Regions from separate parts of the Fictibacillus sp. NRS-1165 genome, predicted to be linked through region 3. Evidence: riboswitches for the same ligand, from Rfam matches in the RefSeq annotation. Region 3 holds a riboswitch; each other region holds the start of a gene.
The links. Region 3 has a riboswitch for S-adenosylmethionine ahead of ABHN01_RS04155 (alpha/beta hydrolase). Riboswitches for the same ligand answer to the same signal wherever they lie in the genome.

Region 1 (8,156 bases), on a different contig from region 3:
GATGAGAACCGTCCAGGTGCTTTCGGAAACAATTTGCAATTTTCCAGCGGGAATCCGGCTGCGCTCCTGATGGATGGCATGGATAATCCCGGCGGCAACGACCGATAGAATCCCCGAGAGATGGAAATGTTCGATGATGTAAAAGATAAAAAAGGGCGTAAGGAGCTGGATGAGCATATGGATCGTCACATCCTCCATACCGAGCCTCCGAATAAACGTCCTCAACTGGATGATCACGATAACCAATAACGCACCGCCGAGGAACCCTCCAATTGAAATCACGACAAAACTTCCACTGGCCTGTGCCAATGAAAAAGCGCCGGTCACCGTTGCGGCAACGGCAAATTTAAAGGCGACCAACCCGGAGGCATCGTTCATTAATCCTTCGCCTTCAAGAACATGCATGATCGGCTTCGGAATCTTTACCCGCGCCGAGATCGAGCTTACAGCCACCACATCGGTAGGGGATAGAATCGCTGCAAGGGCAAAGGCTGCAGGCCATGGGATCGTTGGTATGAGCCAATGGATCAAGCTTCCGATCACCAAGACTGTGAGAAACACGAGACCGAGGGCGAGCAACAGGATGGGTTTACGGAGCTTCCATAAATCCTGCCTCGAAACATGCCTTCCGTCGTGGAAGAGCAATGGCGCGATAAAGAGAATAAAAAATAATTCCGGCTCCAGAGGAATTTGTAACCCCAAGGGAAGGGAAGCGAGCGTTACGCCCAATGCAATCTGGACGAGCGGCACCGGTATGTATGGCAAAAGGTGATTGATTAAGCTGGATAGCCCGATCAGGGACAGCAGCAATAAAATAACGAGAAAAAACTCCATGATCTGCCTCCTTTCATATTCAGTTTGTACCACAAATGTGTTTTTCATTGTACATCTTTGCCTGTTATTTTTTGCGGGAATCATGGCTTTTTATCTGAACATTTTGGATGGTAAAATACGGTTGGATGCTGGAGAGGAAGTCAATTGGAAGAATTGAAATATGCAAGAACAAACGCCGCCTTTTATTATTTGCCATCATACCTCTTTCCATTGTTGGTTATCTATTCGCTGTCTACAAGGAATCACTGTTCTACTTGTACGAATGGATGTTAATGCTTCTTTTCGCAGCTTCCATTATTTTAGCGGTTATCAGTATGATTAAAATAAAAAGCTTTTTAAAATGGATTTCTGCATCCATCCTGGCCTAATTCCAACCTTTCCACTATGAATGCCATTGACAATGGAGGATAATCGCTTTATTATTAAAAATGTTCTAATAATAATTACATATCCGTTCTTATCAAGAGAGACTGAGGGATTAGGCCCTATGACGTCCGGCAACCTCCATTTTGGAAAGGTGCCACTTCCTGCAGAATGAAGTCATTCTGAAAGATAAGGTGATTGAATGTATAATCCAATGCCTCTTTCATGATGAAAGAGGCATTTTTGGTTGGAAAGAAAGAGGGGGTTGTAACTTGATAGAAGTGAGAAATCTGGTGAAGGTGTATCGATCAAAGAAAAAAGAGATCGTAGGGGTCAACAATGTTTCCTTATCCGTCAAGGCGGGGGAGATCTATGGCATCATCGGATACAGCGGCGCCGGCAAAAGCTCCCTGTTACGGTGTTTGAACCTTTTGGAGAAGCCGACATCCGGCGAGGTAGAAATTGATGGGGTCAATCTGCCTTCACTAAAAGGAGAAGACTTAAGAAAAGCGCGGTTAAAGATTGGGATGATCTTTCAGCACTTTCATCTCGTCAGTTCAAAAACCGTCTATGAAAATATTGCGTTTGCCTTAAAAGCAGCAGGCAAATCGAAGGATGAGGCGGAGAAGAGAGTATTGGAGCTATTGGATCTCGTCGGTCTTGCGGATAAGAAGGACCAATATCCGGCTCAATTGAGCGGCGGGCAGAAACAAAGGGTCGGAATTGCCAGGGCGCTCGCCAATAACCCGAAGGTCCTATTATGTGATGAGGCAACGTCAGCACTCGATCCGAGTACAACGAAATCCATCCTCAACCTGCTAAAGGACATTAACCGAAAGCTGGGATTGACCATCGTTTTGATCACGCATGAAATGGAAGTGGTGAAGGAGATCTGCCACAAGGTTGCCGTCATGCAAAACGGTGAAGTGATTGAGGAAGGCGGAGTCTATGACATCTTCTCCAATCCTCAGGAACCATTGACCAAAGATTTCATCAACAGTATCCTGCAGTATGAACTGCCTCAGCAGCTCATCCAAAACCGTAAAGGGAAGATCATCAGGATTCAGTTCAAGGGCGAGATTGCAGAAGAATCGGTAGTGTCTGAGCTCTTCCAGAAATACAAGGTCAAAGGGAACATCCTGCATGGAAAGATTGAGTACATACAGGAGATCCCGCTCGGTATTTTCATTATGGAGCTTACCGGTGAAGGTTCTGAAGTAGAGAGAGCGATCGAATATATTACGGAGAAAACAAGGAGTCTGGAGGTGGTGCATGATGTCGCTTGATTCACTGGTGCAGCTTCTTCCGGATTTAAACAAGGCGTTCTTCCAAACGCTTTATATGGTAGGCATCTCTTTAGCCGTGGCCATCATCATCGGGCTCCCGCTTGGTGTATTGCTTTTTGTCACGGAAAAAGGATTATTCCTTGAAAACTCGGCTGTGAAAAGTATTACAGGATGGATCGTCAACCTGATACGTTCCATTCCGTACATTATTCTTTTGGTGGCGCTGTTGCCGTTAACGGATTTGCTGACAGGGACAACGATTGGGCCGACTGCGGCTTCTGTATCCCTCTCTGTTGCCGCGATTCCCTTTTTTGCAAGGATGGTTGAAACCTCGCTCCGGGAAATCGATAAGGGAGTGATCGAATCGTCGGTTGCAGTCGGGGCAACCTCATGGATGATCATTAAGGATGTGCTTCTGCCAGAAGCCAAACCTGGCCTCATTCAAGGATTGACGATCACGACAATCTCTTTGGTCGGTTATTCGGCCATGGCAGGGATTGTCGGAGGGGGAGGAATCGGGGACCTGGCCATCCGGTTTGGTTACTATCGCTACGATAATACTGTGATGATCACTACCGTAGTCGTTCTGATTCTACTCGTACAAATCATTCAATTGGCCGGAGATAGGATCTCCAAACTCGTAGACAAGAGATAAAACAATAGGGGAGAGAAACCAATGAAAAAGTTTACTTCAGCACTCATTCTACTATTCGCTATTGCTGTTCTTTCAGCGTGCGGATCAACCTCCAGCGGATCATCAGGCGCGGGAGACAAGAAGGACATCAGCATTGGAGCAACAGCCGGACCTTACAGTGATATGGTATCGAAAGCGATCAAACCTGAACTGGAGAAGAAGGGTTATAACGTTAAGGTGGTCGAGTTCAGTGATTACATTCAGCCGAACCTGTCATTAGCCAAAGGATCCATTGATGCGAACCTGTTCCAGCACAAGATCTATATGGAGAATTTCGCAAAAGAAAAGAATTTAAAGCTTTCTGAGCTGATTATTGTACCAACTGCGCCAATGGGCGTCTATTCCGATAAATTCAAAAAGATGGAAGACATCAAAAACGGCAGCACGGTGGCCATTGCCAACGATCCTGTTAACCTTGCAAGAACGCTGATCATGTTCCAGGATGCCGGACTCATCACCATTAAAAAAGGTGTTAATCCATTAACTGCTTCAGAAAAAGACGTTCAGGACAATCCGAAGAAATTGCAGTTCAATGCGCTTGAAGCTGCGCAATTGCCAAGAGCTGTCGGGAGTGCAGATGTATCAGCCGTTCCTGGTAACTTTGCCCTCGCTGCAAAAATGAACTTGCAGGATGCACTGTTCCTTGAGAACATGCCGGATCAATACCGCAACCGAGTAGTTGTAAACACAAAGGATGTTGACTCGAAATTCGCGAAAGACATCAAAAAGGTTGTGGAATCCAAAGCCTTTGAACAAACCATTGATAAAGAATTTAAAGGGTTCGGGAAACCGGAGTGGATGAAGAAGTAAGTTTGTTGTAGAAAGGAAAAAGCAGTCTAACAAGAGTTAGGCTGCTTTTTCCTTTCCCAGTTTTTCTATTGGTTCCGTTTTGAGATGCTTAATCTGTTTCAGCTGCGAATGATTCTGCAGCGGTCGAATGAAAGTACGCAAGGCCAGTCTGTTGTGCCTCCAGCATATTCCGATGAAAATCATCATCTGGGAAAAACCTTGCCTGTGTGGCATAATCTTTATGAGTAATCAGATGGCCTTGTTTATTTAAGAGATCGATATGATCGCGAATCAGGCCTCTTACGATCTTGTCATCGATTTTCAATCCTGATCGAAGGGCACTTGCTATGCCATTCATAAATCGTTGTGCTTCAATAGCGGTTTCATTCATCGTTTCAACATCAATCGTAGTATTGTCGAGTAAATCGTAATCGTACGTCTCTTTCAAATATTGATTTTGCTCAACGAGTGCTTCCTTCCATTCATTTTCTGTATTAAATCCTTTAAACATGTCTGTTTTGTCCATAGCTTCTCCTCTCTCAGAACAACCAATCGATTCGTCCAGTGTCTGGATCAAACGATCAAGTCTCAGCTTGCGGGCAAGGAGCAGTTCTTTCTGGCTGGACAATATCGATAATCGCTCCGGTTCACCTTCAAGCAGCTGCTTGATCTTCTCCAGCGGAAAATCAAGCTCCCTGTAAAATAATATTTGCTGCAAACGCTCCAGTTCTTTCATTCCATACAAGCGGTAACCTGCCTCGCTCGTCTCGCAGGGCAGTAAAAGTCCGATCTTGTGATAGTGATATAATGTCTTGACTGTTACGTTCGTTACGTTCGATAGATCTGCAATCTCTTTTACCGTATAGAGCATTGGATTCACTCCTTTCTTGTATTTAGCTTAAGGGCTCCCTTTAGGTTAGAGTCAAGAACTGGAGATCTGTTTTTTCAATTAAATTTAGGATGAACATTTCGTAAACCAATATATAAGAGAGCGGGTGAATCCATCAGATGGATGAGAAGGATTGTTTAATATTACAGTACTTGTATGAGAACGCGAATTTGACGAAAGCAGCAGAACGCTTTTATATGACACAGCCTGCTCTCACTTATCGGCTGCGCCAAATCGAGAAGGAATTTCAAATTGTGATATTCAGCAAAAATGGGAAGAACATGAAGATGACTCCTGCTGGTGAATATTTGGTCGGCTATGCGAAAAGGATCCTCATGGATTTACGGGGTACAAGAGAGTACTTACTGAACATGGGAAATGAAGTTCAGGGAAGTTTGAAAATAGGTGTAAGCAGTAACTTTGGGCTCTATAATCTGCCTTCGATTCTGGAATATTTAGTGAATCAGTACCCAAATCTTCATGTGAATGTGGATACAGGGTTCAGCACGGAAATCGTGGATCTGCTGATGGAAGGGGAAATTGATGTTTCCATTGTTAAAGGTGAATACAACTGGCCGGATCAAAAGTATTTGCTGAGCGAGGAAAACATTTGCCTCATATCGAAGAACAAACTTGATCTTCATAAACTTCCTCAGCTGCCCTTGATTAATCGAAAAGAACCCACTGTTTTAATGAAGTATAAAATTTTGCCCATCCGTCCTTTAGATCAAAGCATTCAATGCTGGTGGAACGAACAATTTGATGAACCGCCTCTCATTACGATGCAATTGGATAGTTATGAGACCAGTAAAGAAATGGTGAAAAAAGGGCTGGGGTATGCAATTATTCCAAAGGTATTTGTGAAAGAAAGTGATGATTTATATTGTCATCCATTGATTTTCAAGGACGGCCAGGAATTAACAAGAAGAACGTGGATGTTATACAGGCAATCATCCATGCAATTAGCGGCCATTTCTACATTTGTGAATTATATTAAAGAAATTTATAAACTTGAACATGCAAGGAGTACATGATTGCTGAAGATTTAAGAAAAACGCCGATTCGGCGTTTTTTTGTTTGCATATAAAATAATTTTATAGGTGCCTAAAAAACATTAAGTTTACTTATCATTTCAACAAATGAATAATGGAATAAACTAATTTGATTTTTCTGAATGTTTTGGAGGTCATATAGTATGAATACCATTGACTTGAGAGAAAAAGAGGCCATCCTGGCGGCCGTTGATGCCCGTGATGCTGAACTAAGAGAGATATCATTAAAAATTCATGCCCATCCTGAGCTCAGCTTTAATGAATATCAAGCCATGAAATGGTTGACGGAGCCTTTAGAAAAGGCGGGTTTTCATGTTGAAAAAGGAATTTCAAATCTTGAAACCTCGTTTAGGGCGACATGGGAAGGGAAATCAGGCGGACCCACTGTTGCGATTTTAGCGGAATATGATGCACTGGCAGGTCTCGGACACGGGTGCGGCCATAACATTATTGGAACGTCTGCTGTTGGTGCAGCACTCGCTCTAAAGGATACTTATCCCGATCTGCCTGGGAAAATCGTGGTTCTGGGCACACCCGCTGAAGAAGAGGGAGGCGGTAAAATCCTGATGGTTGAAAATGGAGTTTTCGATGATATTGATGTCGCCATGATGTGCCACCCACAGAAACAGTCGATGGTGTTGCGGGATGGACTAGCCTGTGTGGATGCCTCCTTTAAATTTTATGGAAAGGCTTCGCATGCTTCCTCTGCACCCGAAAAAGGGATTAGTGCTCTTGACGCGGTAATCCATACGTTTGTTGCGATTAATTCCTTGCGGCAGTTTTTCAAGGATGATGTCAGAATCCATGGGATTATTACAAAAGGCGGGGAAGCTACAAATGTGGTGCCAGCCTATTGTGAAGCTGAGTTCTTACTTAGGGCTGAGACAGTGGATGAACTGAAGATCGTACGCGAAAAGGTATACTCCGCCGCACGTCATGCGGCGGAAGCCGTTGGTGCGAGGATCGATATTACGGAAGGACTTGTTTACGCTGAACGAAACAATAATAAAACATTGGCTCACTTATTCAAGGACAATTTGGAATCATTAGGAGAAGTGGTGATTGAGCCTCCGAATAAAGGTGGCATCGGTTCGTCGGATATTGGAAATGTCGGACAAGTGACCGCAGCCATTCACCCTTACATAAAAATTACCGATGCAACGACACATACTCCAGAATTCGTGGAAGCATCAGCTTCGGAAGAGGGGATGATCGGCCTAAATAAGGCCGCAAAAGCATTAGCGATGACCGCTTATGATGTTTGCAGCAATCCCGAACATTTCCAAGCGATACGGAATGAGTTCGAAGGATGGAAAAAGAATAAAAGATCGGTTTAAACATTTGTTTAAAAGAAACGATTTTGGCATGCAGCCCTAACTCTAGAAAGGTGGTATTTCTAATGAGTACAAAATCAACGGTTGAGTTTAGTACGGATCCTCCTTCGAAATTCAAAAGCTTTTTTAAAATGCCTCATACGTTGGTCATCATCATTTTTATTATTCTAGCTTCTGCACTATTAACCTATATTTTGCCTGCGGGTGAATTTGATCGAGTGGAGGATAAAGAGACAGGCAACAAGGTTGCCGTCGAAAATACGTTTCATTCGTTTGATCAAAATCCAGTAAGCATCATAGAAGTGCCATTAGCTATCGTTCATGGATTAACGAGTGCGAGTGATGTGGTCTTTTTCATTTTTATCATTGGTGGAGTGTTCCAGATCATTAATTCGACTGGAACGATTGAGGCAGTAACGGCAAGGGTTGGGAAAACCTTTATGAACCGCGGGCTCGTTGTGATTCCTATCTTCTTAACGTTGTTCTCCATCGGCGGGTTTACGATGGGAATGTCGGCAGAGGTTATGGCGTTTGTTCCGATAGGAATAGCGATTGCCCGTTCACTGGGATATGATGCTGTAACAGGTACTGCGATGGTGATGCTTGGTGCTGCCAGCGGATTTACAGCTGGGCTCTTAAACCCATTTAACGTTGGGATTGCCCAATCAATCGCTGAGATTCCATTGTTCTCAGGAATGTGGCTGCGCGCCATTCTTTTAGTTGTATTGCTGGCTGTGACGAGTCTGTACATCATGCGTTATGCGAAAAAAGTGAAAAGAGATCCTTCTCTGGGCCTTGCTTATGAGCTGGAACAAACGGAGGGTAAAGGAAAGCTTGATTTTATGACCTCTTTACCACAATTAAAGCTGACACATTATTTCACGATACTTACCATTGTACTAGGGTTTGGAGTTT
Region 2 (8,156 bases), on a different contig from region 3:
CACTTCAGATACAATATTGGCAACAGACTCACGGGTTTCGTTTGTTGACAGGTAGTTCTCAACATAAGTGACTGAGCTGTTGTCTTCCGCAGCGATGATTACATGGTTCACGAGCCCTGTTTGCTCATCATCGTGGAAATAGATCGCCTGAAGCGGAGTTTTCAACTCTACGTTCTTTGGAACATGGATGAATGCTCCATTGGTTACTAGAGCCGCATGTATAGCTGTCAGGCGGTTTTCCTCAACGCTGACCGCTTCCTTCATGAAATACTTTTGCAGAAGGTCTCCATGCTTTTGAGACGCTGTTTTGAAATCAGTAAAGATTACGCCTTGGGAAGACAGCTCTTCTGAAATGGAAGAATGAGCCACTTTTCCGTTGCGGATCACAAGAAGATTTCCCGCTTCTTCTTCACCGATTAAGGCCTTCACTTGTTCAGGAAGCTCTGCACTTTCTTCAGCAGTGCTTTCGTGATTGAAATCCGTAAGATTCCATTTGTCGATTTTCGTTTTATCGGGCTTAGGCATAGGAAGCTGCTGCGCCAATTCCAATGCACGTAAACGCAGTTCTAAAAGCCACTGAGGTTCTTGGCGGCTTTCAGAGAACTTGCTTACATAATCCCTGTCATATTTTAAAGAAGTTTCAACTGACATGTACAAATCCTCCTAACTTGCTTACGCCTCTTGGCCAACAGTTTCGTCTTCGATTCCCAACTCTTCTTTGATCCAGTCATATCCTTCTGCTTCTAAGCGCTGTGCCAATTCTGGACCGCCGGATTTAACAATGCGGCCTTGCATCATTACGTGGACTTTGTCCGGAGTAATGTAGTTAAGCAAACGCTGATAGTGAGTGATGATCAAGCAGCCGAACTCCGGGTTTCTCATTTCGTTGACACCTTTTGCCACCACTTTTAGAGCATCGATATCAAGACCGGAGTCAATTTCGTCCAAGATCGCGATCTTAGGTTCGATCATCATCAATTGAAGAATTTCATTACGTTTCTTTTCACCGCCGGAGAAGCCTTCATTTAAGTAACGGTGCGCAAAAGAGCTGTCCATTTCAAGAAGCTCCATTTTTTTGTCAAGTTCACGGATGAATTTCATTAGAGAGATTTCTTGGCCTTCCTCACGGCGTGCGTTAATGGCAGAACGCAAAAAGTCCGCATTGGTAATACCGCTCACTTCGCTCGGATATTGCATAGCAAGGAAAAGTCCTGCTTTTGCACGCTCATCTACTTCCATCTCAAAAAGGTCTTCGCCGTTGAAAGTTACTTGCCCCTCAGTTACTTCGTACTTGGGGTGTCCCATTAACGCTGAAGATAAGGTTGATTTACCTGTTCCATTTGGCCCCATGACCGCATGGATTTCTCCGCCGTTTATTTCAAGGTTTAAACCTTTGATGATTTCCTTGTCTTCGATAGAAACACGCAGGTTTTCAATCTTTAAATTAGGTGTAGACATAAAATTTACCTCCATCTTATATTTCAGTGAAATATATTGTTAATGTGAACAAGAATGAAAGCTTCTCTCATTCCATTCTCAATTTATTCTCATTCTAATATTATAACAAATTTATTTTATCTTCAACCTGCAGGAACGATTGGATTAAGAAAAGCGCAAGTGCGTTGCTGAAGTTCGAAAACACTGGAACTCTTACACAGACGCACGCTCTTTTTGTTGAGGGCCTCCTAGGCTCCTTTTCTCATTTTTCATCCAGTACTTCTTTAAACAGAAAATCAGCATCCATCATTGAATGCTGATCCCCCCTACCTATACTATAGAATTTTTCGTTCCATTTCATTAGAGACTTCTAAACTTTTTTGATATTCTTTTTCCCTGGATTGTTCTATGGTGATCCGTTTCTCTAGATTACGTTCATATTCAGCATAACCAATTCCATGATTCTTTTGCAGTGCTTTTTCCATTTCAGAAGTATGATTTACTTTTATCGAGTGAATAATGAATCATCCTTTCGTGTTATTAACACTAAATCAACAAGTATAGCGTAACAAACACCCGTGGCGTGCTTCAAATTCCATTCAACGCCATATTTACAAAGATGAAGGGGTTTCCTTATATTGATGCATACTGACTCATACATCCTTATATATCCTCTCAAAAGCTCCCTGATGTAAGGAAATACAAAAAAAGAGCTCCAATATAGGAACTCTTTCGGCTTTATTGCATAGGATTTTTAAGTTCTTGTATGCATTCCTGAACGAGTGTTACACCCTGGCTCATTGCCGCACCGCCTCCAAAGGCTGCCGCAACACCAACGGCCTCAAGAATTTCATTTTCACTGGCGCCCTGGTCCAAACAGCCTTTGGTGTGATAGATGATGCAATATTCATCCTGGGCATGAATACTGATCCCTAAAGCAATCAGCTGCTTGTTTTTTTCAGAGATTTCACCTTCCTTGAAACAATGTCGAGTAAATTCATTAAAAGAATGAGCCACCTCTGGCATATGATCTGTGTACTTCGCTAAACCTTCTTTGTAACGGATTAAATGGTGCTGTGTTGAGTTATATCCAGACATTTCATGATGTTCCATATCCTTTTCATCCTCCTGTCCTAAGATAGACAAAATTTAGTATGAGTTATTGCTTCTCTTCTTATCCTTTCTTTCATGGAACAGCGGAACGTTTTGCTTAAAGAATTCAGATGATGGGAATATAATGGGCTAAAAGAGGCTGAATAAAGGAGTATAAGATGGAAGAGGAAAAAATAAAAAAATCATTGATCGCTGGTTCAATCGGAATAGGCAGTCTAGCAGCTGCAGCCGGTGCAGCGGCTTTTTATTCCGCTTTTGTTGAGCCCTATTGGTTTGATCTGAACAAAATAGAGATAAGAATCCAGAGGCTGCCTGATAGCTTTAAAAAATTCCATATCGTTCATATCAGTGATTTTCACTTAGGTTTTCATTTTAAAGCGAAACATATTGCAAAAATGGCCGTTGAAATTCAGAAACTCAACCCCGATCTGGTCGTCTTCACAGGCGATTTAGTCAACTCCCACCGATCGTTGAAATCTGCTGTCAAGAGTTTGCCTTACTTAAAAAAAATCAATGCTCCCTATGGAAAATTGGCCGTGCTTGGCAATCATGATTATCTTGAAAACATCCATACGATTTCAGAGCTATTGGGCAAAAGCGGGTTTGAACTCCTTATCAATGAAAATAGGAGAATTAAAAAGGGAGAAGATGAACTGTACATCGCCGGACTGGATGATTACTTAAGGGGAGAAGCGGATATCGAAAGAGCGCTAGCCGGTATCCCTGAGGGACGCTGTACCTTTCTGCTGGCTCATGAACCCGACTATTTTAAGGTGAGCACCAAGTTCCCTGTTGATCTGCAGCTATCTGGCCATAGCCATGGCGGCCAAATCCGCTTGCCCCTGTTCGGTCCCATCGTCACTTCTAAAATGGGCAGAAAATATCATAGCGGGCTTTATCAAGCAGAAAACAAATTTCTCTACACAAACAGAGGAATGGGGACGACTCACCTCCCCTTCCGTTTCTTCTGCCGTCCCGAAATCACATCGATCACATTAAAATAAGACGGCAGCAGCCGTCTTATTTTTATCTTTACCCTTCCTTTTGAGGGGGAAGGTGGGTAACATACGTCCCTGCGATCAAATCATGAATGCCCCTTTTGTCTTTTCGTATACCGACCATAAAGGCACTGACAATCAATGCAATGCCTAGCGTGAGCCCGTAAATAAGGCCCCCGATCAACACCCTCATGACCATCGCCCCAAACCCAAGCTTGCTGCCATCTGCCTTTACAATCCGAATGCCACAGATTCTTTTGCCAATCACATAACCACTCCAGAAGATTGGCAGCAAAAGCGCATAAAGAAAACTCACAACATTCGTAAACCAATCGCCACCCGGATCTTCTGATATAAAGTCTCCAGTAAATAAAAATCCGATGAACGCTAAAATAATACCGATAATAAGTCCATCCAGTATACAGGCTCCTAGCCTGATCCAAAAACCAGCCGGCTGCTGCACTTCCATCATCCATCCCCCCACAACGAATTTATAAATCATCTTACAAATATTACTAATGGACAAAAAAAAGAACAGCCCAAAGGCTGTCCTCATTGAAATAATTTATTTGTTTACCGGTACAACGGCACCTTTATATTTCTGATTGATAAAGTCTTTGATCTCTTTAGAATGGAGCACTTCAACGAGCGTTTTTACTGTTTTAGCGTTTTTGTCACCTTTACGTACAGCAATAATATTTACAAATGGTGAATCGGCGCTTTCAATGGCAATTGAATCCTTTTGAGGGTTCAACCCAGCGTCGATCGCATAGTTCGTATTGATCAGGACAGCGTCTCCCTCTCCCTTTTGATACGCTTTTGGAAGAAGGCCCGCCTCTATGTCTGCTTTAAATTTTAAATGCTTAGGATTTTTTGCAATATCCTTGATTTTGGAATTGTAGCCTTTACTTGCTTTCAGTTTGATCAGGCCTTCGTGTTCAAGAAGGGTTAACATACGTCCATGATCTGCAACAGAGTTACTCATGATGATGGTTGCGCCATCTGGAAGCTCTTTTAATGATTTGTACTTTTTAGAATAAACGCCGATTGGTTCGAGATGGATACCACCGGCATTTTCAAACTTATAATTTTTGTTTTCCTTCATTTGAGATTTCAAATATGGAACGTGCTGGAAGTAGTTAGCATCAATCTCATTGTTCGCAAGCGCTTTGTTAGGCAGTACATAATCCTGGAACGTTTTGATTTCAAGATCAATTCCTTTTTTCTTCATTAAAGGCTTGGCCGCTTCAAGAATTTCAGCATGAGGGACATTGGATGCTCCCACAACGATTTTATCGTCAGCAAGTTTCTTCTCTTTTCCTCCGTTTGCCCCACAGGCAGCAAGTGCTGCTGTCAGTGCAAGCATAAGGACGATTGCGATAATTTTTTTCATGTTGCTCCTCCTGGTTGTGTAATATAGACCTTAACGTTTATCAATGGTACGAGTTACATTATCCCCAATCAACTGGATGATAAATACAATGATTAGGATGATCACAGTAGCGACAAACGTTACATCATTTTGCGTACGCTGGAATCCTTCAAGGAATGCCAGATTTCCGAGCCCTCCCGCTCCAACTACTCCCGCCATTGCTGTATAGCCGACAAGCGCGATGGACGTGACCGTAATACCGGAAATCAGTGCGGGGAGACTTTCAGGAATCAAAACTTTAAAAATGATTTGACTGTTGCTGGAACCCATCGATTTTGCCGCTTCGATGACTCCCTTATCAACCTCCCGAAGTGCAATCTCGACCATCCTGGCGTAAAACGGTGCAGCGCCGATGATCAAAGCAGGAAGTGCCGCATTCGCTCCAAGCATAGATCCTACTAAGAAAAGGGTTAGCGGAATCAATAAAATGATGAGAATGATAAACGGTATGGATCGAAAGATGTTTACGATTGCTGCAATGACAAAGTTAAAAAACTTGTTCTCCCATAGGTTCCCTTTACCCGTTAAAAATAATGCCAACCCTAAGAAAAGACCGATAATAAAAGTGGCGAGGACAGCGATTGCTGTCATGTATAGCGTTTCTCCGGTAGAGGCCCACATTTGCGCCCAATCCACGTTCGGAAAAAGATTATTCATATGAGATCACCTCCACTTCTACTTTCTGCCCATTCATATAGGTTACCGCTTCATCGACCTCTTGATCGGCACCTTCCAGTTGAATGAACAAGGTTCCATACGGTCCGTTCTGCGTTTGGGATACCTTGCCCTGAAGGATATTCACATGAACATCAAATTTTCGGATCACCTCAGTGATAACAGGCTGCTCCGCACTTCCGCCAACAAAAGTAAGCTGAACAATCTTGCTTTGCGGCTTTTCAGAGGCCAGCTGTTTGATCATATCCGTTGTTTCTTCCGGCTCCGTTATTTGCTTGACAAAATCTTTCGTAATGAACTCTTTCGGATGTCTGAAAACATCGAGAACCGGACCCTGTTCCACAATCCTGCCATCTTCCATAACCGCTACACGATGACAGATTTTTCGGATCACATGCATCTCATGTGTAATAAGAACGATGGTCAAATCCAGTTTTTGATTAATCTCAACCAATAGGTTAAGGATGCTGTCCGTTGTTTTCGGGTCCAAAGCCGAAGTCGCCTCATCACACAGAAGAACTTTAGGATTGTTCGCCAAAGCACGAGCGATCCCCACTCTTTGCTTTTGTCCTCCACTCAATTGGGACGGATACGATTCACCACGCCCTTCGAGTCCGACAAGCTTAATCAGTTCATCGACTCGTTTTTGGCGCTCCTCTTTTGGTACACCTGCAATCTCCAGTGGAAAAGCAATATTTTCCTTTACCGTTCTGGACCAAAGTAAATTGAAGTGCTGAAAGATCATGCTGATTTCCTGACGAGCTTTCCGCAGCTCCCTGTTACTGAGCTGGGAAAGATTTTTTCCGGCTACAGTAACATCTCCGCTCGTCGGTCTTTCCAGCATGTTGAGCATACGGATCAACGTACTTTTCCCTGCCCCGCTGTATCCAATAATCCCGAAAATTTCTCCTTGTTCTATGGAAAGGTCAACATGGTCAACCGCGTTTACCGCTCCGTCTTTCGTCTGGAAAATCTTTTTAACTGCGTCTAATGTTATCAAGAGACTGTATCCCTCACTTTCTTAAAATAAAGAATGCCCTTCTGCAGGTCATGAGCAGAAGGGCATAATCATTTATATATGCACCGTCACTCATCTCCCAAAGCAGGCTGCTTTGCAGGATTTGGCACCTTTTTAAGCAGGTAATGCTTAACGGTTGCCGGGTTTCACAGGGCCAGTCCCTCCACCACTCGCGATAAGAACGAATTTTGTTAATCGCTATTTAGTTCGCTTTTCTTTACACGTTTCGAATTTTAACATTACCCATTGGGGAGTGTCAATCCATTGTTCATAAATTTTAGATAGAAAGACCCGTTTCTTTTGACTTAGGAATTCTTTTTGCATAAAAAGAGGAGAGATTCCAGTTTCAGCTGTTCTCTGTACGTACCCGAAAAGGTCACTTTCTTTTGCTTGATTAAATCGCTAAGCCGATAATGGCCGTCAAGCATCTCTTGAAGTTCACCCCGGCTGCCCGATATCATCAATGTTTTTTTAGAACCGCTGCTTTTACTTGTAAAGGAAAAATATATACATTCTGCTTCAGCCTTTACATGAGGAATTCCCATTCCAATGAGCGGCTGAAGAAAGGCTGTATTTTGAACCCTTTCCTGCCATTGAATCCAATCCATAAACATCCCCCTCTTAAAAAACATCTATAGGTAAATGTTCTGGAGGAGGAGGATGTCTTCCTTGAATTTTCCTTCGACAGATTACATACGCCCTGTCGATTATTAGCTTGCTTTTTCATGTACTTTTAATTTTTTTGGTTTTGCTTTTTTCCAGGCCTTTTTTTCATGGTGCCTGTACGGGGTTGCCTTTGGTGTTTCTTCATTATTGCCCCATTTCTTATCGTGGTTCTCATGTTTTATCTTTTCAGAAGCATCAGGGTGTTTTGGAACAGTTTTCATCTTGGTATTTTTTCCGTGCCGCGTGTAATCTGCTGGCTGTTTATGATTAGGTTTTGGTTTCTGTATAGTCTTTGAGGAATGACGCTTAACCGCTTTTGAACCTTTCCCCTGTTCCATTTTTCGGACCTTCTGATTTTCCGATCCAGTAACTCGGTTATTTTCTGCCTGTCGGTCTTCCGGTCTGGATACAATCTCCTTAGATGAGGTGCCCTGCAAAGAGCTTGTCTTAATGGTTATCGTTTCAATAGTTCTTGGGTGTCTTATCATTTTTTCTGAGATTTTCTTTTTATGGTTTATTTCTTTTTTCGGAAGCTTGCGATCAGGTTCGATCTTTTCCTTTAGTTCGGTATATGACATGTTCTTCACTTGATGAAGAGATATATTCTTATCTTTTCTTTTCGCATCCAGGTACATCATATATTTACCGGAAGATACCCCGTTCTTTTGGGCGACTTTCCGTTTTTCCGTGTTAATACTTTTTACCATGATAGCCGCTTTCGTATTAAAGACCGCGGCATTTCGTTTTATGGATGAAACCGCTTCATCCAATGAAGATGAAAGTTTATCATTTTCGGCGTCCACAATCGTGGTACCAA
Region 3 (8,156 bases):
ACAAGAAGATCAAAGAGCTGAAATTCTCTCGGTGTCAGCTGAATCTCCCGCTTTGCTGAATTCACTTTATAGCTTGTACGATTCAAAACAATATCATAAAGAACGGCCTTCTCCTCCACAATAGGAGCAAAATTCCGGCGCGACAAAGCTCTAAGCCTGGCAAGGAGCTCGTCAATCTCAAACGGTTTGACGAGGTAATCGTCGGCTCCTGCATCGAGCCCATGAATCCGGTCCTGCACGGAGTCCTTTGCCGTGAGCATTAAGATCGCTTGAGAATAGCCCTTTGATCTTAAACGCCTGCACACTTCCAGTCCGTTTTGGCCAGGCATCATCCAATCCAGAATGACAATGTCAAAATCAGTTGCCAGCGCGGTGTCATAGGCATCGTCGCCATTTGATACCCACTCCACATGATATTTGTTTTTTTTCAGCATATGGACAATTAACTTTCCGAGATGCAAGTCGTCTTCCGCTACCAGAACGTTCATGTCAAAGCAGACTCCTTTCAGCTTAGTCACTGAGTTCAACAATTGATGATAGCACAATTACTTCATGGAAGACTGAAATCCCTGCTGATTTCACATAATTTCCTAATATTTAATGTTAGAAGTCAAAAGAAAGATGGGGAAATTTTTAAAATAGGTCTTTACAAGGGATTAATTCTGAGGAATAATATGAATTATAAAACGAACATTTGTTCTTATTTAGAGTATACCTTTTTTCTCACCTCTCGTCCAGACCTTACATAAAAAAAAAGCCGGGTAATTCACCGGCCCCTTGTTATACCTTATTTAAAAACCCTTTCTATCACTCGCTGCGTTGCATTGCCATTTTCCCAGCTGCAATATTTATCGTAAAACCGATCATAGTTTTCTTTATACTGCTTCTTTACTATATCTATGTTTTTAATCGAGCTGATGACCTCACTGCTGTCTCTTAAAAGCGGTCCTGGAACTTCTTTTTCCATATCAATATAAAACCCTCTAAGCGTGTCCCGGTATTTTTCCAAATCATAAGTATAAAAAAGAATAGGACGCTGTAAATTCGCGTAATCGAAAAATACCGACGAATAATCCGTAATTAACAAGTCTGAAATCAAATACAGCTCTGCAATATCATTGTGCTTGGAGAAGTTATAGGCAAAACCTTCTGCTCCTGCCGTATCAATGTTGTCCGCAATAAAATAATGCATGCGCAAAAGGATCACATATTCATCGCCTAGCCTTTGCTTCATCTCCTCCAGATCCAGTCTTAACTGAAATTTATACTTTCCAGATTCATAATAATCATCATCACGCCATGTTGGAGCATAAAGAATTACCTTCTTATCCAAAGGAAGGCCAAGCTGAGGTTTCACTTGCTGTGCTTTTTCTTCGCGATCCGCATCATGCAAAATGTCATTGCGGGGATAGCCGAACTCCAGCATCTCTTTTTCATATTTAAAGGCGCTTCTGAAAATTTCAGATGAATATTGGTTAGCCGCTATCAAATAATCCCATCTTCTTGACTGCTTATAAAAATGCTTTTTATAATCTGGATTCGCAGAATATACATCATTCATATCAAAAACAAGCCGCTTTAAAGGGGTTCCATGCCATGTCTGCAAATAGATGTTTCCGGGCCTTTTATCAAGATGCATCGGGAGTCTCGAATTGCTGACCCAGTATTTAGAAGTAGCCAGATAATAATAGTAAGCCAGGCTGAAACGCTTTACCTGTCTTGCGTTACCCGGTATTTTCCTTTTTTCATTAAAGATCCAGACAAATTTATACCCCTTTTTACTTTTTAGCATTTCTTCATAAATATATTTTGGGCTGTCAGAGTAGTTTTTTCCTAAAAAGCTTTCAAAAACCACCGTTTTTTCTTTTAAGGGCAGCCGAATAAATAGGCTTCGATAAAGAACTAAAAATATTTTGCGCTTGCTTCTGATGGCTCCTGCTGCATTATAAAGAAAATGGTGAAGCTTAATTAATCCGCTAAAGATGGCCTTCCTCTCTTTTTTCAGCTGATCCACCTCAGCTTTTACAAGTATATTTAACTTCTTCATCGATCGGGGGTTTACTTTTTTTGCTGATATTGAAGCTTTGTTAAAGGTTTGCTCAACCTGCTTTCGATCCGCAAGAAGCATGATGACCGATCGGCGGTAATAATTTAGAAACTGCTGATCAAGAAAATTGGACGCCGCTGCATGATTGCCATAACAGTCTTTCATATCATTATAGATCCGCAAAAAATCACCAACCTTTTTATCCCTTTCGAGCTGGGAGAGCGCTGGGTTAGTGATCGGATCGTTCCTGACCCTCTTATAATAAAGACAGTCCGTTAAATAAGGACATCGATCTAAATAAATCATGGCGGGTATCAGGAAAGAAATGTCTGAATAGCACTCCACCTCCTCAGTAAATCTGAGGTTGTGGCTATGTATAAAATGAAGTGAAATTAATCGGTTGAGTACCGAATTATTTCTAAACAAGCGGTCTTTGTTCCGATTTTCTAAAACTTTATGTGTGCGCTCAGGGAGATCGGCTTCTACTTTAAAGGTAATCTTCTTTACTCTTCCGGATAGCATGCTGTACTGCCCAATACTTTCGGTCAGGAGCTGAATAGTGGTCAAAGGCAGATAATCATCACTATCCAAGAAGTAAACATAATCACCTGTTGCAGTATCCAGCCCTGCATTTCTGGCGGCCCCGACGCCTTTTCGTTCTGTAGAATGGATAACGCTTATACGATCGTCCTTTTTTGCGTATTCCATGATCACTTTACGGCATGGTTTATCAGAACCGTCATTTATAAGCAATATCTCTAAATTGGGGTACGTCTGGTTGATTACCGAATTCAGGCACTCTGGTAAAAATTCTTTCGTATTATAGATTGGAATAATAACAGATACCTTTTTGATGATTATTCCCCCTCCTTCTACAGCCATACATCATGGAAATGTTTTTTCAACGTTCATTCTAATAGTTCCAAAAATTGAAATAATATCCATGATTATACCATAAAATTCCTAAACATCGACAAATGTGTCGATATAAACATTAAAAAACCAGCAATGATTGCTGGCTCCATTAAAAATAGTTATAGGGAAGATAGTACACTTGATAATTAGGAAGCCTTTCAAAACCAAGCTTTTGTGCAATAACGATGGAATCATACCTAAAGCTTTCCGTTGTCCAATGAGGGGAAATCCCCATGGTCATGCAATCAGTGATCATGCCATGAGCCATACACGTTGCGAGCCCTTTGCCCCGATGTGATGTGTCATAAACATGGATGCCAATCTCCAGGTCATCTCCACAAGCAAATACACTTATACATGTGCCAATGATTTTGTTGCCATGGAGAGCAGCCCATCCCAGCCCATGTAAAAAGAATGCTTCCTCTGAACTCCAGAATTTACTGATGATCTGTTGAGAATCCAAGAAAAGCAACTGTGGAGTAATTCTCAGCACTCGATAATCTTCAGGCAAGGGATTAAGTCTAAAAGATGAAAATTGCTCTGGGTGAAACTTGAAAGGCACCCGCTCACCGACTTTTAATCCCACAGGAAAAATAGATGGGATCACGTCCTGCCACAGTTCAGAAGGATAGACTTCAAGATTGAAGTCTTGCTCACCAACTTCCAAGGCTTGTGACTTTATAACATCCGCTATAAATGGCTGCAGACAGGAGTTGAATGCATGGTTTGTACAGTCTCCTGCCAGATAAAACATCTCATTAAACGCCCAGACTAATGTGGTGGACGGCGTTTCAACATCATCGACAAAGATCTTTCCGCGGTTTATTCCTGAAATGACTCCCTGTAATACGGGATGATGCTTTTGCTCTTTAAACAGTTTCTTTATATTAGCGTATTGTTCACGAGGCAATTCATAAATCATGACTTGATTGTTCTCCTTTGTTTTAAGAATTTTTCACTTTATTAGTATCAACTCTTAAAACTGAAAGGCGACAAGGCGATTTTGATTCGTTCCGTATCAAATCCCCCCCTTATATTGGTAATTCATGTATACAATCAGTTTAGCATGCTTTCATAAAAAAAGGGCTGAAAAAGGAACCCCCCACTCAAACTCTCGTTTCCTTCAATTTTATTAATTTCATGTTTAATCCTTCAAAAATCAGGAAATATATTCAAGCAAGTATGGTAATAAAATCATAATAAATGGACCCACTACATATAGCGCATAAGACATATTACCCCTTCTTTCGACAACAAGCAGGGATATTGTTCAAAGGGAAGAAAAAGTAGGAAAACAAAGAGGAAAGGAGAATGGTGATGACCAGTGACGTGCTAAAAAAACAGATTCACCAGCATTTCAACACAAAAAAGATAAAGGATGAGCAGCTCGAAACATTGCTGGTACGTTTCATCCTATCCGTTAAGAAAGGGAAATGAGCAAACTGGTGCCAGGCACCGCGTTTACACACATGTGTAATGACGGTGCCTGGCACCAGCTTTTGACTATACAGCGGCCTTCCTGCTCTCTTTAGGATGAACATCGTGCCTGCCGTAGTGTTTTGCTAACACATGGCCATAAACGGAGGCCAGGATCTGCTGAAACAGCATCCCGACAACAACAGGTACTGCAGTTACCGGTGAAAAGTAGGTGAGCGCAATAACAGAACCGGCGCTAATATTACGCATCCCTCCACTGAAAACAAGGGCTATGACCGTTTCTCTTTTCCAACCAAAAAACATACCGGTCAGCCAGCATATTAAGTATCCGCTGGCCGCAATAAACAGAACGAACAAGCCAATCAACAAAAGTTTGCCGTTCACATGGACCAAATAGGGGGTAGCTACCGAAGCATTGATGGCGACCACAACACTCATGCAGATTTTAGAAACAGGCGAAATTCGTTTGCCAAACGTGTTTTTTATCTTTCCTTTTGTCCAATGATTCAGCAGCATGCCGATGACAGACGGAATAACGATCATAATCAGCAAGTCCTTTACCATGGACCATTCATCAATGGAAACGGTCTCTCCAACAAATAGCGCCAGGCTATAAGGAACGACGATCGGTGATAACAGTGTATCAATCAATATAATGGAAAGCGCGAGGGTACTGTTGCCTCTATAGATGGACACCCATATGCTGCTTGTCACGCCGCACGGTATAACCATTGCCAATACAAGTCCGGTGATGGTATGAGTATCAGAGGAAAACGCAATGTGTCCGACTCCCCATGCCCACATCGGCATCACGATATGCAGGATGATAAGTGCTGTCAGTATGGGCAACGGCCGGGAAAGTGTATGGCGGAGATGATTGAAATTAGATGCTAAACTACCTGAAAATGTCATGAATGAAAAGATCCATGGGACTAAAAAAAGCCAGCTCTTCAGTTCGTTCGTAAGCAAAATTCCTAGGATGACACTTGCGGGTGTAATAAATGGCATCCATCTTTCAAGCTGTTGGTTTATTTTTTCTATCACATTTATCCTTCTTCCGGTCTAAGTCTATTACTCTAACAGTTTATTAATTTACAGTATAAAATATTTTAGATTTTGGTGCCAGGCACCAAAATAATAGCACCAAAATAAAAAAATAGCATAGGATGTATACATACCGGTTTGAATGAGTTGTCCCAATTTAGGATTTTCCAATTGACAAACTTTTAAATTTATTTTACATTAAATAAAATTATATACTTCTTATCAAGAGAGGTGGAGGGAATTGACCCTGAGAAACCTCGGCAACAGACTCTTTTAGAGCACTGTGCCAATTTCAACAAGCCGAGTTGCTTGGAAGATAAGAATTGTGTTGATCATTCTTCGGTCTCTTCAACCCCTTCTTATGTTTCAGTGAACATAGGAAGGGGTTCTTTAACATCCTAATTCCAAGTAAATAGATAAGAATAGTTATTTATAAAAACTGAAATTTAAGGAGTTGGTCATATGGAAAAGCATGACTGTATCCACTGGAAAGGAAAAAAGCTGACTGCAACTGTACATTATCCAGATTCCCCCGTAGGCAAAGAGCGATCCAAGCGGCCAGTCGTTGTTATTTGCCATGGGTTTACAAGCAATCGGATCGGAGTAGATCGCTTGTTTGTTAAAACCGCTCAGCACCTTTCAAAAAATCAATTTGTAGTCATTCGGTTTGATTATGCGGGATGCGGAGAAAGCGAAGGAAACTATGGTGAACATTGCTTTAAAGACTTGATTGACCAGACCCATGCTGCTGTCAGCTTTGCCCTGCAGCTGCCTGGCATTGATCCCGATCAAATCACGCTGCTCGGCCATAGCCTTGGAGGCGCGGTCGCCGTACACTCTGCAGACCGCGACGAACGGGTAAAACGGTTGATCCTCTGGTCGGCGGTAGGAAAACCGTTTGAAGATATCGTAAAAATCATTGGACAAGAAGAATACAGCAACTTATTTATTAAAGGGTATGTGGATCACTTGGGTTATTCCCTGACCACAACATTCATGCAGTCGCTTAAAAAGTTTCACCCGTTAGATCAGCTTTCCCGATTTACCGGTGACGTGCTGCTTGTTCATGGTACAGATGACAAAGACATTTCGGCCCATTATTGCAGTGAATTTTTTGAGAAAACACGAAAAAGAGCCTGTGGAAACAGCAACATTCATCTCATTAAAGGAGCTAACCATACGTTTTCTTCCATCCCTCACTTCAATAAGTTGATTGCTGCGACCACCGCCTGGCTCACTAAGAGTTCTTCTCCTTTGAAGGTGCCTGGCACCCTTACTTCTATTTCCTCTTGACAACAGCCATGATCGTTAAGAGGAGGGCAAGCAGTACGGCGATGTAGACCGGTGTGATCCAAATATAATAGACCGATCCTGGATCCTCTTTAATAAAGCCTGTGTTGATACCAATTGTATTCCAATGAAAACGCACGGGATTTTCAGCATTTACCGAAAACCTGTCTAAATACAATGCTTTTTGCGTGACTCGTGCTACTACATAAATCAAGCTGAGCATCAGCAGAATGACCTCAGCTACTAGTTTTGCTCAATCCTTCACATCCTCTATGTATTTGAATTTTGCGCTTTCTGCCTTCCCATCGCAATACTTTCATCCCAGAGTTTTACATTCACCCTGCATACAAAAACCCCTTTTTTTATTTCTTATTCAAAAGAGCCGCTAAACTTAACCATATTGTTCTTCTCCATTCCATATCGTAGTATAATAGCTTTTGTATTTTTAATCGGACCCGCTGCCCATCTTGAACGTTTTAAAACATAAGGGGAGATCAACTTGAAAACAAAATCAAATGGAATTCTAACTGGACTAATCATTCTGCTGCTTACCGCCGTCTTTAGCTCAGGATGTGCCCAATCGCCTAATTCAGCCCAAACAAGCACAAATCCGGGCAACAATGCAGATGATCCTGCGGCCAAACAAGAAAACCCTTCGTCAAATAATGTTAAAACCAATACCGCCACAGGACAAAACGCAGTAAATGGCATCCCGGCTACCGTTACATATGTGATTGACGGCGATACATTGGACGTAAAGCTTAGGAATGGAAAAAAAGAACGTATTCGCATGCTTCTCATCGATTCACCTGAAACAAAACACCCGAGGCTTGGTGTTCAGCCATTCGGACCGGAAAGCTCTAAATTTACGAAATCACAGTTGACCGGCAAAAAAGTCGGTGTGGAGCTGGACGTTTCGGAGCGCGATAAATATGGAAGACTGCTCGCTTACATATGGATCGGCAAGCAAAACTTTAACCAGCTGCTCCTGGAAAAAGGCCTTGCCCGTGTGGCATATGTATACCCGCCGAACACGAAATACGTTGATCAGTTCCGTGCCACACAGAAAAAAGCTCAAAAAGCAGGGATCGGAATATGGTCGATCGAGAACTACGCCCAACAAGACGGATTCCATGCAAAAGCGAAAGACAGCCGAGCAAACGGAACGGTTTCTGGAGGGAGTTCACAAGCAAACAATCAGGGCAATCAAGGAAAAACATCTGAGGAACCAAAAGGCAGCTGCAACATTAAAGGAAACCAATCGGGTATCTACCACATGCCTGGCGGAGAATACTATGACCGGACGAAAGCCGAGGTCATGTTCTGCTCCGAGGCTGAAGCTCAAAAAGCAGGTTATCGAAAATCACAGCGTTAATCAGTGTTAAAAAGGTAAGAGCCGCATCAGCTGTTTACTCCTGATGCG
Region 4 (8,156 bases), on a different contig from region 3:
AAAAAAACAGCGCGAAAAGGAGTACTTTAAAAGGATTAGATAAGCCTCTTGCAATCGTTTGCCTTCTCACCCCAACCTCCCCTTTGCCATTTCATGAAACAGCTGAAATGATGACTCCAGTATATCTGGACGGAATTGTGTAAACAGACTTTCCTTTGTCTGATCGTGAACAAGGATGCCGAGCAGCTTAAAATACGTCGATTCTGAAGGTGTTAGGCTCCCGAAATGGCGATGGCACCAGCTTTCAATCCTTCTCGGAAACGCGAGAAAGGAGAATAAAAACTTCCATTCATTAAATGAGAGAGACTGTTTGGAATGTTCCTGATAACCTTTAATAAATCGGTAGATGACCGCAGGATTCCAATTGAAGGACGGTGCATAATAGTGGATGAACGATGCGAGATCATAAGAGCGTTCTGCAAATACCAAAGACTCCACATCAATGAAATAAATCTTGTCATCCGCGTCCAGCAGAATGTTTCTTTGGTGCAGACTGCCGTGGCATAGGACTCCTTTCACTTCGCCATGCTCTTCTTCCATCCGTTGGATATAGGAATAAGCCAGCCTGCATCGCTTTTCAAGCACTTCCAGCATCCACGGCTCGAAGTTCCATTCCGGAACAGGCTTATATTCTGCCTTCCATTTTTGAATATTCTGGTAAAGGCCGTTCAATTTATGGGTTCGGCTGCCGTACTCCATCCGGGAGCTGTCCGGAGGAGGTACAGCCCCTTCAGATGCGTGATGAAAATGAGCGAGTGCAGCTCCTATCCTTTCACACAATGAAAGGTCTGCAAACAGGATATCCCCGCCCTTCGCCCACTCTTCCATATAGTACAGTTCATTCTTATATTCAAAATATACCTGTCCATTATGACATGGCAGGACGCTTGGGATACAGGCAAAGTGGTTTTGTTTCACCCATTCAATACAATGGGCGACAAACGGCAGATCCTTCAGTTCGTTCGCATTCTTAAAACCAAAGATCCCTTGATCTGTATGCACCTTTGGAATAGCGAGTACACGCTCAATGGAATGGACCGTTAATCCATAGTGAGTGTAGATCAGGGATGTCAGGTCAGCATCAGATAAAAAGACTTTTTGGCCCCGAACGTGTTTCATCACTCACGCCTCCCTCTTCCTTTAGTTCTGTCTATACACTTAATCATTTCATCATATGAACTAAATGAAGCCTGCATTCACACAAATAAAAAAAGCATCAGGAGGGGATCCTGATGCACCATTATTTTATGAAGCTTTAGTTAGTGCTTCTGCATGAGCTTTTGTCTTGGCCAATCCAATTCCTGTGTACCCGTAAAACAAGGTGAACAGCGGTGACAAATACAGTAAAAAAGCATACGGGATATAATCAAGAGCTGATACCCCTAGGGTAGCTGCGAAAAAGGCGCCGCTCACACTCCACGGAACGAGAGGATTGATCAGGGTACCCGCATCCTCCATCGTTCTGGTAAGATTTATTAACGGGACATCGTTTTTTTCAAAGTGCTTTTTAAAGGCTTGCCCCGGAAGAATAATAGAAAGATACATCTCACCTGTCAGAAGGTTTACTCCAAGCCCTGATGCAGCAGCTGCTGCAATGAGATGGCCGGTTGTCTTAAGCGAGTTCTCAAATGAACGAATCATGATATCAATCATTCCAAGCTCCTGAAGAAGCCCGCCAAGCGACAGTGCAATGATGATCAGTGATACCGACCACATCATCGGGATAAGACCGCCCTTGTTTACAATCGCATCCACCGCTTCGTTCCCTGTCTTCATATTCAATCCATTTTCCAGCGCATTGATCATATGAGAGATCGTAAAGTCCGGATTCAGGATGAGTGTCGTGAGGACAGCGGTAAATACTCCTGTAAGCAGCGTTGGAATGATCGGCAACTTTCGGAACGCCATTACCATTACGATTAACGGTGAAATAAGTGTGAACGGTGTAATGGTAAAGTGTTCACCCAACGTTTTTTTCATTTCAGCCAGCTGTACAATCGATGTTCCCGGGGGCTGATGGCCAGCAAAGAAAAAGATGACTGCGGTAATGATCAGAGCGGGGACAGTGGTCCACATCATATGGCGGATGTGTTCAAATAAATTGACACCTACCGTGCCCGAAGCAAGATTAGTGGAATCAGACAGCGGTGACATCTTGTCTCCAAAACACGCCCCACAAACGATGGCTCCTGCTGCTAAGCCAGGATCCATGTTCATCACATGAGCAATTCCCATGAGAGCTACCCCCACCGTACTGGCGGTCGTAAAACTGCTGCCAGTAAACGTTGAAACCAATATGGTAATGAATAAAGCGCTTAGAGCAAACCATTCGGGCCTAATATAGTCCATCCCATAAAATAAAAGGGTTGGAACCGCTCCGCTCATCATCCAGCTTGCGATGACAAAACTGATCATAATCAAAAGAAGCAATGGCTGAATGCCGCTTATGACTCCTGATATGAGCCCTTTCTCTATGACTTTCCAGTCCGCTCCCCAAAGCACGGCAAAAATACCAGTTAGTATGACACAAAAGAACAACGGAATATGGGGTTCTACCTTTAGAACAACAAGGCTTGTAAACATTGTTGCTACAATTAATAAGAATAACAGGATGACTCCTGGCAATTTGATTTTACTGTTCATGATGACCTCTCCCAGATGCAATGCTCTTTCTTCACTTAAATACTTAAACGCTTTTATGCGTTGAAGTACTGTTGTACAATATCCAATAGTAATAGAGTTGCTGCATCCTGTCAACCAAAAAACAATAATTGGAAATTAGGAACAAAAAAACAGCACCCCTTAATCGAGATGCTGTTATTGCTTATATCGCTTTACGCTGCAGAGCGCCTGTTTTCTCTCTTTTCTTAATGACCAGGTAATAATAAAGATAGCAGCCGATAAAGAAGGGAACACCCAGATAAAGGGCAAGGCGCTGTTCAGGATCAAAGGCCATACTGATCAATACACCAAGGTTCAGCGTAGTAGCGAAAAGCGGAAGAATAGGAAACAATGGCACTTTAAACTTCAAATCCTCAACCTTTCCTCCGTCACGAATGAACTTTCTTCTAAACGCGAACTGTGACGCGGTAATGGCAATCCAGCCCACTTGTGCACCGAGGCCTGCCAATGACAGAAGCCATTCAAACACCGTTTTTTCGGCCTTAAATGCGGACAATAAAGAAAGCAAGGCGACGCCTATCGTGATATACAACGCGTTCATCGGAATCCCGCGTTTGTTCACCCTTCCAAGAGCCGGACTTGCCATTCCTTCTTTCGAAAGTGAGTACAGCATACGAGTTGCCGCATACAAACCAGAGTTAGCAACTGATAACAGCGCTGTTAAGATAACAAAGTTCATGATATCCGCAGCATACGGGATCCCGATGCTGTCAAAGACGACGACAAACGGGCTTTCCACTTTTCCTGCTTTAGCCATCGGCATTAAAGCCGCAAGCACACCGATCGCAAGAACGAAAAAGAAAAGTGTTCTCCAAACCGTTTGACGAATGGAGCGTGGAATGGTTTTTTCAGGATTTTCACTTTCTCCAGATGCAATACCAATCAGCTCTGTTCCCTGGAAAGAGAAGTTAACCGCAATCATGGTGACAAACAGCGCGCTGAATCCATTCGGAAACCAGCCGGCTGAAACAAAATTTGTGAAGCCTGGAGCTGAGCTGGCGCCTTTTATATCGATCAGGCCAAAAATCGCCGCTCCGCCAACAATAATAAATAAAATAATGGCGAGAACCTTAACACTCGCAAACCAAAATTCTGCTTCTCCGAATGCTTTTGCAGAGAGTGCGTTCAATGCAAATAAGACTCCTGCAAAAATTAAGCTCCACATCCAAAGTTCTGAATGGGGAAACCATCTCTGCATCAAAGCGGAAGCTGAGAAAAATTCAAGAGCTACGGTAACTGCCCAGCCGAGCCAATAGAGCCAGCCAATAGCAAATCCTGTTCCCGGCCCGATAAATTTAGTCGTGTACGTTTGGAAAGAACCCGATACAGGCATGGCAACCGAAAGTTCCCCAAGACAGAGCATCGTCAGGTACATGATAAAGCCCCCGACGAGATAAGAAATCACTGCGCCTATCGGACCAGCATCATGAATGGTCATCCCCGAACCGAGAAAGAATCCGGTTCCGATGACACCGCCCAAGGAGATCATAAATAGATGCCTTGCTTTCATGCCTCGCTTGAGCCCTTGATCATTTTGATTTGTAATCATCTTTTCACCTCTGATGTAATATGTATGCGTTTTCATTAAGTATTCATAATTTTATCATTTTTTGTCGAAGAAGCCAAAAACAATTTTTTCTAATTCTTTTGATAACTCAGCATATAGTCATTCACCGCCTTCCCAATAAGCGACAGAGCTTGTCTCCCCTCCGCTTCGTCAGGAAGGTTATTGGTAAGCACTGCTGCATATATCTTCGTTTCTTTTAAAGTGAAGATGCCAGCATCGTGCTCAACTCCTTCCAGTTCTCCCGTCTTGTTCGCTATCATGATCGTTTCTTCATCCATGTAAGCAGGCAGCTTATACCGAAACTGCTGATTTTGAAGGATCTGCAGAATGGCTTTCCTGCTCTCTTCCTTAAGCATCCTTCCGCGTCCGATCTCCTTCAGCAGAAGAATGACATCTCTTGCGGAAGTAAAGTTGTTCTTTCCTTGCTTTACCGCTTCAAAATCCATGAGCCTGCGACCGAGCACTGTCTTGCTGCAGCCCATTTCAGCCAGCAGCGCATTAATTCTGTCCATACCCGTTCTTTCAATCATGATGTTGGCTGCCATATTGTCAGAAACCGTAATCATCAACATGAGAACGTCTGCCAAAGTGACGGTTGCCTCACGGGATAAGAGATGCAGAACCCCGGCTCCTCCAGCTTTTCCTTCTTGATGTAATGAAATTTTGGAAGAGAGATCAATGAGCTTTTGTTCTGCCAGGCGGGAAGACTCCATTAAGATCGGTATCTTAATGAGGCTTGCCGCAGGAAAAATATCATCATCCCTATACTCAATATGCCCCTCTTTCGTTTCGATCCTGTAGGCATAATCTCCATTGTGAGCTTCTATAATACCATTTACCCTGCTATTCAGTTCATTTAACTTCATTCCGTGCTCCTTTCTTTCCGGGCATTATATATTTGTATTTTGCAGAGATTGGCGCGTATTCTGTTCGAACCTCCCACTACTAGCCTTCTTTTTCCGGGCAAAAAACTCCTTCCCGGACAGCAAGAAAAAGGAGCGCACCTACTTAGCGCTCCTTCTTTATTTCTTCTGATCGTCCTGTTCTTCGCTTTGGCTCATATCATTCTCGTCGTTATCTTCATTGATATTGATCATATACGCACAGGCATCTGAGCAGTCACCGAACGCCACAACCGCTCCAACCGATTTGGTGTTGGCTGTATGGCTGTTCTGGATGGTTGTTCCGATATCGAGGTTACCGTTTTGAGTCATACCGTTTATGATGATCTTTCCGATTTTAAAAGAATAACGCAATTCTGTTCCATCCTTTTCGCTCTTTACCTACAGTGTATGGCTTGAACAAAAAGGTGATTGGACAGACCAACTCGTTTACCTAAAAACAGGCGGACATGATTTACGGCTGGGCAACGACTGGAGCTGACGGGTTCGCTACCTGGCCCTGATCGCTGATATCCGGATCGAGGTTGCTGTTCACCATGAATCCGGTGGAAGGAGAAAAATCTCCAAGAGAAACCGTAGAACCAACTGACTTTGTGTTGGCTGTATGGCTGTTATGGACGGTAGGGCCGATATCTATGTTACCGTTCATGGTCACACCGTTTGTTTTAATATTAAATATATTGAACAGATAGGGCATGCAGAGACCTCCCTTCTTTTTCTCAACTTTATCCCGGCTGATTGTTGAATGCTGTATCCGCATTTCCGTATTCGTTTTGATCATTGATGTCAGGATCGTATACCATGTTCTTCATCATGGCTTCAGCCGGTGAATGATCCCCTACTGAACTGTTGTCCCCATTGGATTTTGTGTTGGCTGTGTGGCTGTTATGAAAGGTTGATCCCAGATTCAGTGAACTGTTGCTCGCCAGACTGTTTATCTTTAAATAATAAATATTAACCATGCACGGCATTGTGATCCCCACCTTTAAAAGTGTTGGTGTAGTGTATGATAAATGTCCCTTAAAGGTGAAAAAGGGATGTTCCCGGTCAACATCTCCATATTACGATTTGAAAAAGCTATTGAAATCTTCCAACAATTATTGTAAGGTATAGAGAACTAATTTTATAGTAATTTGGTTTCTTATCCAGAGAGGTTAAGGGAATGGCCCGTTGACACCTCAGCAACCTTCAGCTCAAAAGCTGAAAAGGTGCTAAGTCCAACAAGTTCGATATGAACTTGAAAGATAAGAAGAATGACCTCGAAATTTTCAAAGTCTTCTTCTTTAAGAAGGCTTTTTTTATTTTTATTGGGCCGCTGGAAGATACCGAACCAACAGGAGGACCGTGTTATGGGATTATTAAAAGATCTGGAAGACAAAATATTAATTGCTGATGGAGCCATGGGAACGCTTCTATACTCATATGGGACGGACTGCTGTTTCGAACAGCTGAACCTGACCCATCCTGAACAGATTCAGTCCATCCATCAGGCCTACATTCAGGCTGGTGCACATGTGATACAGACCAATACTTACAGCGCCAACTATATTAAACTGCAAAGATATGGTTTGGAGGAGCAAGTGAAAGATCTGAACAGTGCCGCTGTGAAACTTGCAAAAAAAGCAGCTGCGAATGGAGAGTATGTTCTGGGGACAATCGGAGGAATCCGTGGAACCGGTCCAAGCTCGCTTTCAATTGAAGAAATTAAGAGAAGCTTCCGGGAACAGCTCTACTGTCTGCTGTTGGAAGGTGTAGACGGCCTGCTATTGGAGACCTTTTACGATCTGGAGGAACTCGAAACCGTACTCGAAATTACACGAAGCCAGACCAGTGTCCCGATCATCTCACAGATTTCCCTGCAGGAAGTCGGAGTGTTAAACGACAGGACGCCTATCAACACTGCGATTAGACGCCTTGAAGACTTAGGAGCAGATGTCGTTGGGCTCAACTGCCGCCTTGGCCCTTTTCATATGATCAAGACGCTCGAAGAAGTGGAGATTCCGAAGCACGCCTTCCTTTCCGCATATCCAAATGCCAGTCTTCCTTCTTATGTCGATGGAAAGTTTCAGTATGAAGGAGACGCCGAGTATTTTAAAAACAGTGCTTTACTGTTCAGAGAACAGGGTATCCGCCTGCTCGGAGGCTGCTGTGGTACGACGCCAGCTCATATTGAAGCATTCTCCAAAGAACTGCATGGACTGCAGCCGATTACTGAAAAAGTAGTTAAAAAGAGGCCGGAGCCAGTTGCCGTTCGTGAGGCAGGACAAAAGCCTGAGATTTCCCTGCCTGGCATTTTAAAGGAGAGGCGATCAGTGATCGTGGAGCTCGACCCTCCCCGAAAGCTCGATACTTCCCTTTTCTTTGAAGGCGCGAAGGCATTAAAAGAAGCCGGTGCAGATGCGATTACACTTGCAGACAACTCTTTGGCATCTCCAAGGATCTGCAATACTTCCCTTTCTTCATTGGCGAAAGCTCAGACAGGCGTCCAGCCCATCGTCCATCTCGCTTGCCGGGACCGGAATATCATCGGCCTTCAATCCCATTTAATGGGGCTTCATACACTCGGTCTGCACGATATCCTGGCGATTACGGGTGATCCGGCAAAGGTCGGCGATTTCCCTGGAGCCTCCAGTGTCTATGACGTTACTTCCATCGAACTGATTAAAATGATCAAACAGTTCAACGAAGGTGTCTCTCTTTCCGGAAAAGATTTGGGGCAGAAAACACAATTCACAGTTGGGGCTGCCTTTAACCCGAATGTAAAGTCACTTGAACGTGCGGTTCAGCGGGCTGAGAAGAAAATAGAAAGCGGGGCGGATTACTTTATCAGCCAGCCGGTCTACTCTGAAGAGAAACTGCTGGAGTTCCACGATGCCGTCAAAGGTTTGCCGGTTCCGTTCTACGTTGGCATCATGCCTCTCACGTCCAGCCGCAATGCCGACTTTCTGCATTATGAGGTGCCGGGCATCAAACTGACGGATCAGATACGTGAACGCATGGCAACG

Region 1: linked by a shared signal. The riboswitch ahead of ABHN01_RS05535 (methionine ABC transporter ATP-binding protein) and the one ahead of ABHN01_RS04155 (alpha/beta hydrolase) in region 3 are both predicted to bind S-adenosylmethionine.
Region 2: linked by a shared signal. The riboswitch ahead of ABHN01_RS14135 (methionine ABC transporter ATP-binding protein) and the one ahead of ABHN01_RS04155 (alpha/beta hydrolase) in region 3 are both predicted to bind S-adenosylmethionine.
Region 4: linked by a shared signal. The riboswitch ahead of ABHN01_RS17645 (bifunctional homocysteine S-methyltransferase/methylenetetrahydrofolate reductase) and the one ahead of ABHN01_RS04155 (alpha/beta hydrolase) in region 3 are both predicted to bind S-adenosylmethionine.

The regions. Positions count from the first base shown of each region.
Region 1 is NZ_JBDPNU010000015.1:28,003-36,158, reverse strand. It holds gene ABHN01_RS05545 (Na+/H+ antiporter) at 1-834, opposite strand, end outside; gene ABHN01_RS05540 (hypothetical protein) at 942-1,202, shown strand; SAM riboswitch class I at 1,289-1,393, shown strand; gene ABHN01_RS05535 (methionine ABC transporter ATP-binding protein) at 1,470-2,483, shown strand; gene ABHN01_RS05530 (methionine ABC transporter permease) at 2,473-3,138, shown strand; gene ABHN01_RS05525 (MetQ/NlpA family ABC transporter substrate-binding protein) at 3,160-3,987, shown strand; gene ABHN01_RS05520 (MerR family transcriptional regulator) at 4,076-4,837, opposite strand; gene ABHN01_RS05515 (LysR family transcriptional regulator) at 4,975-5,889, shown strand; gene ABHN01_RS05510 (M20 family metallopeptidase) at 6,051-7,244, shown strand; gene ABHN01_RS05505 (YfcC family protein) at 7,307-8,156, shown strand, end outside.
Region 2 is NZ_JBDPNU010000028.1:32,678-40,833, reverse strand. It holds gene sufD (Fe-S cluster assembly protein SufD) at 1-651, opposite strand, end outside; gene sufC (Fe-S cluster assembly ATPase SufC) at 673-1,458, opposite strand; gene ABHN01_RS14160 (carboxymuconolactone decarboxylase family protein) at 2,176-2,550, opposite strand; gene ABHN01_RS14155 (metallophosphoesterase) at 2,709-3,554, shown strand; gene ABHN01_RS14150 (RDD family protein) at 3,583-4,017, opposite strand; gene ABHN01_RS14145 (MetQ/NlpA family ABC transporter substrate-binding protein) at 4,114-4,941, opposite strand; gene ABHN01_RS14140 (methionine ABC transporter permease) at 4,972-5,637, opposite strand; gene ABHN01_RS14135 (methionine ABC transporter ATP-binding protein) at 5,630-6,655, opposite strand; SAM riboswitch class I at 6,743-6,855, opposite strand; gene ABHN01_RS14130 (hypothetical protein) at 6,979-7,281, opposite strand; gene ABHN01_RS14125 (anti-sigma factor domain-containing protein) at 7,384-8,156, opposite strand, start outside.
Region 3 is NZ_JBDPNU010000012.1:100,542-108,697, reverse strand. It holds gene ABHN01_RS04175 (response regulator transcription factor) at 1-488, opposite strand, end outside; gene ABHN01_RS04170 (bifunctional glycosyltransferase/CDP-glycerol:glycerophosphate glycerophosphotransferase) at 788-2,929, opposite strand; gene ABHN01_RS04165 (GNAT family N-acetyltransferase) at 3,072-3,884, opposite strand; gene ABHN01_RS04160 (bile acid:sodium symporter family protein) at 4,466-5,443, opposite strand; SAM riboswitch class I at 5,660-5,766, shown strand; gene ABHN01_RS04155 (alpha/beta hydrolase) at 5,906-6,736, shown strand; gene ABHN01_RS04150 (hypothetical protein) at 6,723-6,956, opposite strand; gene ABHN01_RS04145 (thermonuclease family protein) at 7,233-8,108, shown strand.
Region 4 is NZ_JBDPNU010000040.1:12,894-21,049, forward strand. It holds gene ABHN01_RS17605 (phosphatase PAP2 family protein) at 1-70, opposite strand, end outside; gene ABHN01_RS17610 (phosphotransferase) at 67-1,119, opposite strand; gene nhaC (Na+/H+ antiporter NhaC) at 1,246-2,643, opposite strand; gene ABHN01_RS17620 (amino acid permease) at 2,825-4,231, opposite strand; gene ABHN01_RS17625 (serine hydrolase) at 4,321-5,115, opposite strand; gene ABHN01_RS17630 (spore germination protein) at 5,272-5,505, opposite strand; gene ABHN01_RS17635 (spore germination protein) at 5,606-5,848, opposite strand; gene ABHN01_RS17640 (spore germination protein) at 5,877-6,122, opposite strand; SAM riboswitch class I at 6,290-6,402, shown strand; gene ABHN01_RS17645 (bifunctional homocysteine S-methyltransferase/methylenetetrahydrofolate reductase) at 6,501-8,156, shown strand, end outside.